Regions from separate parts of the Fictibacillus sp. 7GRE50 genome, predicted to be linked through region 2. Evidence: predicted binding sites of a transcription regulator. Region 2 holds the regulator's gene; the other holds the start of a gene.
What was found. Region 2 encodes LexA, which represses DNA repair genes until DNA is damaged. Its sites were predicted from a motif close to CGAACATATGTTCG; they were not measured.
Positions count from the first base shown of each region.

Region 1: IHV12_RS16405 (DNA polymerase thumb domain-containing protein) is a predicted target of LexA. The motif match lies at 1,824-1,837, and genes of this name have one in related genera.

Region 1 is NZ_JACZDW010000004.1:253,506-259,014, reverse strand. Features, by position in the region: gene IHV12_RS16415 (ZIP family metal transporter) at 1-93, shown strand, start outside; gene IHV12_RS16410 (YolD-like family protein) at 161-490, opposite strand; gene IHV12_RS16405 (DNA polymerase thumb domain-containing protein) at 506-1,762, opposite strand; gene IHV12_RS16400 (YqzH family protein) at 1,927-2,127, shown strand; gene IHV12_RS16395 (SDR family NAD(P)-dependent oxidoreductase) at 2,438-3,229, opposite strand; gene IHV12_RS16390 (MBL fold metallo-hydrolase) at 3,226-4,203, opposite strand; T-box leader at 4,300-4,509, shown strand; gene proC (pyrroline-5-carboxylate reductase) at 4,560-5,378, shown strand; gene IHV12_RS16380 (DUF3889 domain-containing protein) at 5,383-5,509, opposite strand, start outside.
Region 2 is NZ_JACZDW010000003.1:294,615-300,123, reverse strand. Features, by position in the region: gene IHV12_RS12740 (LysR family transcriptional regulator) at 1-135, opposite strand, end outside; gene IHV12_RS12735 (sulfite exporter TauE/SafE family protein) at 239-1,081, shown strand; gene IHV12_RS12730 (rhodanese-like domain-containing protein) at 1,175-1,471, shown strand; partial or broken gene IHV12_RS12725 (hypothetical protein) at 1,529-2,038, opposite strand; gene lexA (transcriptional repressor LexA) at 2,481-3,095, opposite strand; gene yneA (cell division suppressor protein YneA) at 3,256-3,522, shown strand; gene IHV12_RS12710 (YneB family resolvase-like protein) at 3,541-4,185, shown strand; gene IHV12_RS12705 (DUF896 domain-containing protein) at 4,246-4,485, shown strand; gene IHV12_RS12700 (HesB/YadR/YfhF family protein) at 4,590-4,874, shown strand; gene tkt (transketolase) at 5,048-5,509, shown strand, end outside.

The DNA.
Region 1 (5,509 bases), on a different contig from region 2:
GAAAGCCATGGTGATGGTCACGCTCGATCCGCTACATTATCATTTATTGCCGGGCTCTTGATCATGATTTACTTAACGCAAATCTTTGGATAATAAACAGCAAAAACTATCTTCAGCGTTAGTTTTTGCTGTTTTTTTTGCGTCTATATTTCTTATGTGTCTATGCGTATTCAACGTCCATAATGTCAGTCAATTTTAAGATATGCATCCTTTTCTCGTCATCGAGCACCCTTAACTCTTTTTTATATTCGTCTATATAATGCACATGGCCTAAAAGCACGAGCGCCCTGCCTTTTTCAAAATACGTAAACTTTAGCCCTTGGTTCTCTTCCATCGCAACACAGATTGTCTCATTGAATTCTTCGTACTTTTGTTCATCTAATTCTGGCTTTCTTCCATAGTCCAGACCGTCCTGATGCTCTCTTAACATTTTCACATGCTCCGGCAGCATCATCGCTGTCCACTTAATCGTTCCTCTGTCACGAATCACCGTTCTTCCGCCCCCTTATGCCTTATGTCCACCTAAAAGTCGGCTTCTGTATAATGCTGTTCCTCCTTTTGTGTAAGAAACAGCCCGCAGAAGAGAGTTGGAGCCGTATTTTTGCCGAATATCATCCATAACATAGCCGATCTTTCTTTTTTTTGGATGGTCTAGAGAAAACAAAGTAAGCTGTGTTTCTGTATCTTCACAGACGTTAGAAAGAGCGATTGAAATCTTACGCACCGTCTCTCCCCGATAAAAGGTTTGCAGAAGCTCTAGACACACTTCATAAAGCTCCATCGTAATGTTAGATGGCTGGTCTATCGATTTAGAACGATGAAAGCCGCCGCCACCCTCATCTTTGCTGTATCCTAATCCAAAGCTGATCGTCCGCCCTGCTTTTCTTGCTCTTCTCGCACGTCTTGCCACTTCTTCACACATTTCCAAAATGACATGTTTGATCTCCGTTATATCCGTATAATCCCGAAGTAAAATCTGGCTTTTTCCGTAGCTGACCTGGCCTTGCATGATGGGCGCACCGATTTCAGACAGATCGATGCCCCATGCATGATGATAGAGTTGATTCCCCATGATCCCGAATTTTTTCTCTAAAAGTTCGAGCGGATAATGCGCGAGGTCACCGACTGTTACAATCCCCATCCTGTTTAAAGTCCGCTCTACTCTTGATCCGATTCCCCACATCTGGCTTAATGGGGATAGAGGCCATAGCTTCTGTTCTACATCTTCATACCCCCACTGCGCCACTCCTTTTTTCTTCGCTTCAAGATCGAGACAAAGCTTTGACATGAGCATGTTCGGGCCAATTCCGATCGCACACGGCAATCCAAATTCTCGCCAGATATCACGTCGAATTCTCTCAGCAAGTTCTTGTGCGCTTCCCCACAACCTTTCTGTTCCGTCAGCTTGAAGAAAACTTTCATCCACGCTATATGTGTGGATTGACTCTGGTGGAACATATCGGTGCAGCATCTTCGTGATCTCCATCGATCTTTCTAGGAAATAAGCCATCTGCGCATTTACAACGATAATGTTTTTATTCTTTGGAATCTCAAACAGCCGGTTGCCTGTGCGAATACCAAAATCAGCCTTTAGTCTCGGTGATGCTGCAAGCACAACACTTCCCTGTCTCTCCGTATCCCCTACTACTGCCAAATGACATGTCAGCGGATTTAACCCTAAGCGAACAGCAGCACAGCTTGCATAAAAACTTTTCATATCCATACATAAGATGGTGCGCTTAGGCATTTCATCATAGTTCATTCGACATACCCCTTTCATCAATTAGCGAACATCTGTTCTTTATATGTATACCCATTTTAACCGAATATATGTTCTTATAACAATGGTAATTTTTTCAGCAAATTTTGCAGATTGACGTTTTCGAGCCAAAAGTCTAGGATTTATAAGGAAAGTCAGGTGAAGAAATGAACCGCAGATTGATAAGAAAAATGATCAAACGATCGTTGAAGGATTATTTATGGGAAGAAGAAAATTGTACATTAACAGATGAAGAATGGAGAAATCTCGAAGAAGAAGTATTGCGCCAGATAAATGAGGAAGGTCAAAATGAGGCAATTTACAGCATCATTCAGGACGTTGTGTATGCCTATTTTACAAATAAATAAGCAGGTTCCGTCTTTTGAAGAGGAAACCTGCTTATTTTTGATGCTGGTGTGAGAGGTTTGGACTGTAATCGATGAGGTTTTAAGTGGCAATCCACGAGTTTCGGGCTGTAATCCACGAGTTTCGAGCTCCAATCCACGAGTTTTGGACTTCAATCCACAAGCTTTGAGCTCCAATCCACGAGTTTTGAGCCCTAATCCACGAGTTTTGAGCCCCAATCCACGAGTTTCGAGCTCCAATCCACGAGTTCCATCATCAGCTCCAAAAGTCTTATAACTCTCCATTTTGTTTACATAATAAAATTATTGTAACTTACTTTTGTCGAAACGATTTTCCACCTAGTGTTTCAATCAATTTTGGCATGACTTGATACATCGTACTTCCAACGTTCATCCACCATGGCAGGTTGATCTCACGAACGGGACGCTCCATCGCTTTAACAATTTTGTCTGAGACATGCGAAGGCTGGAGCATCAGTTTTTGAACGTTTTTAACGTAATTGCCAGACTGATCAGCAAGTGTAAAGAAGTTGGTCGCGATTGGTCCTGGGTTGATGGTGGTCACGTCTACCCCTTTGTGTGCGACTTCCAAACGCAACCCGTTTGAGAATCCTAACACAGCATGTTTCGTTGCTGCGTACACGCTGGATTTTGGCGTTGAGATCTTACCGGCCTGAGAAGCAATATTCACGATATGACCACTTCCTCTTTGAAGCATATGAGGCAGAACAGCTCTCGTACAAGCCATCAGCCCAAGAACGTTCGTTGAAAACATTCCTTCGATATTTTTCCATGGCGAATCCACAAACTCTTCAAAAATGCCGTAACCCGCGTTATTCACTAAAATATGTATGTTTTGATGTTCACTAAGGATCGTTGAAAAAACTTCCTCAACGCTGTCTGTGTTCGAAACATCTAAAATATAATAAGGCGCTGTTACATTCGTAGCTTTTAAGATCGCTTCCTGTACCACTTTTAGCTGATCTTCTCTTCTTGCAGTAAGGATGGGCGTTGCTCCTTTTTTAGCCACATCCATAGCAAGGTGAGCGCCGAGTCCTCCTGATGCTCCTGTTATCAAGACCACTTTATTTTGTAATGTACTCATCTTCTAACTCCTGTTCTGCGATAATGTGATATCTTGTTCTCTTCCTCTACTCGCACTCTTCCTTCTGATTGAAGCAGATCGAGGTGTCCTACAACTTCAGATACTACTAATCCGAGTTGCTTTTCATATAATTTTGGAAATAGACGTCGACACAGTTCAAAAACGGTTAACGGCTCATCGCTCAACAGATGTTCAAGCGCTTTTGCACGCTCGGTATGATCGTGTAAGCGTTTTGTGATCAACTGTGCTGCATTCGTAAAAGGCTCGCCGTGTCCAGGGTATACTGTTTTTAAGTTCAGCGTGTATAGGTATTGCAATGTCTCTCGGTATTGAAGCAAGGTTCTTGGCCGCTCCGTTTCGTTCAAAGCCGGGGGTTCTAATAGGGCATTAGACGAAATATGAGGCAACAGCACATCCCCGCCGATTAAGATACCGTCTTCTTCATGATAGAGAGAAAGATGGTCTGGGGCATGTCCGGGCGTCTTTAAAAAGATGAATCCCTCGTGACCAGGCACTTCATCACCAGGTAAAGGCAGGGTGTCTGGAACAAACGCGCTTGAGAACGTACGATACTTTCGCAGCTTTAAAAGTTCTATTCTTCCAAGAGTATCTGGCACTCCAAAAGAATGATAGAGATCGGTATAAAACGTTTCTCCCTGTTCAATAAATTCACGGTCGCCACTAACATAAGGAACGGCTTCTCTAAGCATGAGGGTCGGAACACCACTCTCTTGGATCTCTTTTGATAGACCCGCATGATCAGGGTGGTAGTGCGTGCAGATATAATAATCTAAATCTTTAAAAGTGAGCCCATGATCCTTAAGGATAGAGAGAAGCTGTTGTCTGCTTTCTTCGGTTTTTGCTCCGGAATCAACAAGCGTAACCGCATCACTTTTTAGGAGGACACAGTTTACAGGACCTACATCAAATGGTGTAGGAAGCGTAATCGGGATAATTGCTGTTTTTTGAGTCATCTTTTCCTCCAAATAAAATAACTAGTTGACATACATATAGAAATCATAGCATAATGTTTTTTAAAATATAAAAGAAATGCCAATTATGGCCAATAAATAAATGCGTTGAAAGGGATTAGTACGTAATCTCCTCCGTTTAGAGAGTGGAATCCATAGGCTGCAAGATTTCACCGTAAAGGAATTACTGAACCTGCCCTGGAGCAGTCTGGAGAAATCTGGCGCAGTTCTGCGATAAAGACATCTTGAGCGGGCAAGCAATCATGCCAACAAAGGTGGTACCACGGATCACTCCCATCCGTCCTTTATATTTAGGACTGGGAGTTTTTTTATACTCAAAATTCTGGGAGGGATCACCCGTGGGAACAGAAAAAATAACGTTTATTGGTGCCGGATCGATGGCTGAGGCCATTATGGAAGGATTGATCAAAAAAGAGAAATGGCAAGCTGATTTGATCACGATAAAAAACCGAAGCAATACACAACGTGTAAACGAGCTACAACTTAAGTACGGTGTAGTACCCGCTTCAACGATAGAAGAAGCGATCACTGGTGCAGAGATTATTATTCTTGCGGTAAAACCAAAGGATGCGCACAATGCGGTTAACACCATCAAGCCGTTTGTTAAGAGTCATCAGCTGATCATTTCTGTTATGGCTGGCATATCCACTGAAACGCTAACAAATTGGCTTCATCTTAACAACCCTGTAATGAGAGCGATGCCAAACACCTCCGCATCGATCGGATATTCTGCCACTGCACTCTCCTCTGGGATCTATGCAGAGCCATTTCATATTGAAAAATCTCTCGAGCTGTTTGAGACGATCGGAACGGTTACTCTTGTCCCTGAAGAAAAACTTCATATCGTTACAGGCCTCTCTGGAAGTGGTCCAGCGTATGTTTACTATATCGCTGAAGCCATGCAAAAAGCGGCTGAAGAATTAAATCTTTCTGAAGAAGAAGCAAAGACTTTAATCTCTCAAACGCTTTTAGGTGCATCTCTTATGCTTAAACAAACAACAGATTCGCCAATCGAGCTTAGAAGAAAAGTAACCAGTCCTGGCGGCACGACTGAGGCAGGAATCGGTAAACTGGACCAACACGGAGTCCAAGACGCATTTTTAGCTTGCATCAAAAAAGCAGTGCAACGATCAGAGGAATTAGGAAGAATGAACTGATTTGTTAACGGGCTGTCTCTTGAAAGGAAATACCCTTAAATACACCGTTCGGCGTTAACGTAATCGTTATGATGACTCCTTTTTCTGAAGCACCTTTCCTGATCCACAGCTTAAATCTTTCGACAATATCT
Region 2 (5,509 bases):
CAAACCTAAATAATCCTCTAGCTTTCTGATGTGGACGCTTATAGTGGGTTGAGATAGGTTTAGGAATTCGCTTGTTTTTGTAAAATGTTTTAGGTGAGCAAGTGTCACAAAACTTCTGATCCAATCTAATTGCATAATGATTCCTCCATTAAGATTCGTAATGGTTCCAATAATATTTATTCATTTTTATTATAAATTAACTGAAGTTACAATTAAAGGAGGAAGGAAGTGTTATGAAATGGAGTGGCTTTTGTTTATTATTGGTGGAGCAGCAATCGGTGTTATCTCCGGTTTTTTTGGGATTGGCGGGGGTATTATACTGACTCCTGTCCTTTTAGTACTTGGTTACGAACCTAGCGGAGCCATTATACTCTCTTTAATGTTGACATTGGGCTCAACAGTTACGGGCACACTATCTCACATAAAAATGAAAAATGTAAACGTTCGTTTGGCGTGTATACTCGGATTATTCGGGGTAATAGGGGCTGTTTCAACTGTGCCAATCGTACATTGGCTCGAAAAAATAAATGGAGCATCAACGGTTATTTCAACTGTATATGTTCTGATCTTGAGCTGGTTCGCACTTCAATTTTTAACCAATAAACAATCTGTTAGAAAAGAGAGGGGAAAGTCTTGGATTCCATTAATTGGTTTGTTTACAGGAATCATATCATCACTTATGGGGGTTAGTGGTGGTTTCGTGATGACACCATTACTTACAAAGAAAGTTGGTATTGAACTCAATAAAGCAATCGGTACAAGTATTGCGGCAGCTTCGATTATTGTGATCTCTGGAATCGGATCTTATGTGTATGGAGGAGCAGAAATGGATTATCGCCACGGTTTGCTACTGATCGTCGGAGCACTTATTGGTACTCCATTTGGTATCTTCAATTTGAAGAAGTTTTCTGAAGATAGGGTGAAAGAAATGCTTGCTCTCTTTTATATTGTAGTCGCATTGAGTGTAGTTTTTAAAATGTTATCTTTAACGATATTGTCTCTTGGACTGTTACTCACAGCGGTAGGACTATTCTTTATCGTACTATTGTATAACAAAGTTTCTCGATTATTAAGAGCTTAATGAGATTGGCTTCTGACATTTGGGAGAGAGGAACACCTTGACAATATACCCCATCAGGGTATATTGCGGTCACATGTATAGGAGGAATAGAGAGTGAAACAGTTAACGGCTAAAGAACTTGAGAAAAAATTAAAAGAAGGGCAATCTCTTCATATGATTGATGTTCGTGAAACATCTGAAGTGAAAGAAGGAAAAATACCAACAACCATGAATATCCCACTAGGTTTGTTAGAGTTTCGTATACATGAATTGGACAAATCTAAAGAGTACGTATTAGTTTGTCGTTCTGGAGGTAGAAGCAGTCGGGCATATAAGCTTCTTCAAAGCTACGGTTTTAATGTGATCAATATGGTAGGTGGTATGGAAGAATGGGAAGGGAACACTGAATAACTTTATACTACTTAGAAACAAAACCCCTGACAGCATAAGAAGTCAGGGGTTTTAAAATCATTTGATCTCGATAGCGGATGCAATATTGTTCCAGTCAGATGCCATGTTTGCAGTCTTACCATACCAATCAGAGTGCTTAAATAAGACTCCTTTTCCATAGCCTTGTGATGAAGTATGCTGCCAGAGCGTGGTCGAGTAGCTTGATGAAGGTGATGCAGTGCTTAGTGATGAGATTCTATCATTCCAGCTTGAAGGGAGGTTCTTAAAACCGTCTCTCCAATAAATGTAGGCGCCACCTTTGTTCTTGTTCTCATAAAAGTCTGTACAACAAGCACCTGTACCCATCGTATCGATTTTCTTTTGTTGTTTAAGCTTGTCCTTTTCGATATAGGCATTTAATTCTTTCATGTTTGTGAATCCATATGCCAACCAATCGCCGCTCTTATTCTGTTTTGGAAGTACCATAGTCACTTTGATGTGATCATCTAGTAGCTTAAAAGCATTAGATTCGACAGCTTTACCGTCCACATTCACGTAGTCAAATGACTTAATCGTATACTCTTTTTCTGCATATGTCTTAGGTGAAAATACTACTGCGGCAAGAGCAAAACAAATCATATAAAGATATAGTTTTTTGCGCATTATTCTCACTCCCATTATTCGTAATTTTTTATTCTGAAATAATAACACTTGTCCTCCCTTCGATCACCTCCTATCAATTCATACGATTGTTATTAAAATGATTAAAGTTAAACGAAGAGCAAAGGAGTTTTGGTTAACCTCGTTACATTGCCAATTTAAACTATTTAGGTATAATATGTAAATGGATAAAAAGACTTAATATTCAGTCAATTAATAGAACTAATCCTTCATTAGTCGAGTACCGGAGTGCCTATGAATGATCTTTTAAAAGTATTATTAATCTATGAATTAGTAAAGTAATAGGACGAAAAAAAGAAGTATCTAGTCAATTAGATACTTCTTCTAAGGAAAATTCAGAATTATTAGATTAATGAATACTTCGGTATACGCCGATTACTTTACCTAAAATCGTACAGCTCTGTAAGATGATCGGTTCCATCGATGAATTTTCAGGTTGCAAGCGGATATGGTTTCTTTCTTTGAAGAATCTTTTTACGGTCGCTTCATCTTCATCGGTCATAGCTACGATGATATCTCCATTATTTGCTGTAGGCTGCTGTTTTACAACAACTAAGTCCCTATTGAAAATTCCTGCTTCAATCATACTATCACCAACAACAGATAACATGAATACGTTCTCGTCCCCAACAACGTGCTCAGGTAGAGGGAAGTATTCTTCTACGTTCTCAACTGCACTGATTGGAAGACCTGCCGTAACTTTACCGATCACAGGGATTGAAACAGAACGAACAGAAGGGATGTTGTCTTCTAGACCTAATACTTCAATTGCTCTTGGCTTTGTTGGATCTCGCCTTATAAGCCCCTTTTTTTCAAGTCTTGCTAAATGTCCGTGAACGGTAGAGCTTGATGCAAGGCCAACTGCCTCTCCGATTTCACGAACTGAAGGCGGATACCCTTTTTGTGATACTTCCTCTTTTATGAAAGCCAATATATCCAATTGTCGTCTGGATAATTTAGTCATTTTTTAGCACCTCACCGAATTTTTTATCTATAAAAAGTATATCATGGAGAATTAAGAGATACAAACATAAGTTCGAAAAAATAGTTGACACCGAACAAACGTTCCAGTTATTATGAATGTAAGAGATGCGAACAAACGTTTGTTGAAAGGGGATATCACAATGAAACAAGGGACAATGCATGTTATTGTATTTTTAGGGTTGTTAGGTGGTATATTTTTTACGTTATCAAATCTTGCCTCACAAGAAGCTCAATATATCGAAGTAACCATACAGGAGGGGGACTCACTGTGGAGTCTTTCTGAAGAGTATAATGCCAAACACCATTATTCCAATTGGGAATTTATAAAATGGGTCGAAAAGAAGAACAGTGTAAATGCGGCAGCTGTTTTTCCAGGTCAGAAAGTAATCATACCAGTCAATAAATAAAAAAGCGGGTTTTAAACAATGAAAGCAATCATTTACTCCAGAGTTAGTACAGATAAAGATGAACAAATAACTTCATTAGAAAGACAAGAAGCGGAACTAAAGAAGTTAGCACTACAATTTAAATTTGAAGTTGTGAATTGTTACCGTGAAAAAGCAAGTGGTTTCTCTTTAGATCGAGAAGAGTTGCTAAATATATTAGATCTTGCAAGGGATGGAGAGTTTCAGTGCCTTCTTGTACAAGATGATACTCGTTTAGGCAGAGGAAAAGCTAAGATGGCATTACTTCATCAGTTGATCAAATACAACATTAAAGTTTATACGCTCTCTAATAACGGAGAATACACATTAACAGAAGCGGACGAAATGGTGCTTGATATTGTGTCTACTGTAGAAGAATACCAACGAAAGCTTCATAATATGAAGATCAAGCGTGGAATGAGAAAAGCTGTTAAAGAAGGGTATAAACCTCAAAAGAATTTAAAAAATCAAACTGGTGGTGGCAGAGACAAAAAGGAAGTGCCAATCTCTGAAATCGTACGATTAAAGAACATGAAGCTTACATTTCATGACATTGCTTTAACGCTTAGAGGGCTGGGCTTTGATGTGTCTAAAGCAACCGTACATAGAAGATATAAAGAACATGTGGAAAATACAGATAACTAGAAATTCCTTTCATTCTGCTGTAGGATAGAGTGAAGAATGCTTTAAAAAGGAGTTTTTACTATGTTATCTAAAGATAAGATGCAACGTATAAATGAACTGTCTAGAAAATCTAAACAATCAGATTTAACATCAGCAGAAAAAGCTGAACAAAAAAAACTACGAGAAGAATATTTACAAGTTTTCCGTAAATCCTTCGTTCAAGATTTGCATGGTATGACCTTTGTTGATCCGAACGGGGATGATGTAACACCTGAAAAATTAAAACGAAGTAAAGATAATAAAAATAACCTCAAACATTAATAAGAAATGCCTATTTACTCACTGTAAATAGGCATTTTTTTCTGTTGCAATCTATACATATTAGTATATACTGTTATATAACAACTTTGAAAGGGGAGAATATTTTGACTTTTTCAATTACAAGTGCAGCTGCGAACCTTTATAAGGATATTGCTTTAGAAGCGTCTGAGGCTTTAAGACTTTTTGTAAAATATGCAGGAAGTGGTGACTCGGGAGGTTTTTCCCTTGGTGTGACCGCTGATGTGCCTGAAGAGAACGATTACATTCAAGAGATTGAAGGTCTTCGATTTTTTGTTCGAAACGAAGATAAATGGTTCGTTGAGAATATGAAACTTGATTATGATGAAAATACGGATCATTTTTCATGTCACTTACCAGGTCTTGCATAATAAAATTTAACCGCCTGTTCTAATACAACGAAAAAGTTGTAGGATAACAGGCGGTTTTTGTATGTTTTCATGAGTAGATGGTAAAATAACTATAGTTAAAAATGTGTTTGTCTTGTCTAATTGCATTTGAACGTTTATTATGAAAGTCAAAACTGTTTAGTACATATGAAGGGATGATTTTTTTGTCACGAACTATTGATGAATTAGCAATTAATACAATAAGAACACTTTCTATCGACAGCATAGAAAAAGCGAACTCAGGGCATCCAGGTATGCCGATGGGTGCTGCGCCTATGGCATATAGCTTATGGTCTAAATTCATGAACCATAATCCTGCAAATCCTGAATGGTTCAACCGTGACCGTTTTGTACTATCAGCAGGACATGGATCGATGTTGTTATATAGCTTGCTACATTTGAGTGGATATGGATTAACAATTGATGATCTGAAGAATTTCAGACAATGGGGAAGTAAGACTCCAGGTCACCCAGAATTCGGTCATACGGTTGGTGTTGAAGCAACAACTGGCCCGCTTGGTCAAGGGATTGCGATGGCTGTAGGTATGGCTATGGCTGAGCGTCACTTAGCTGCAAAATATAACCGTGATGGACATGAAGTGATCGATCACTTTACT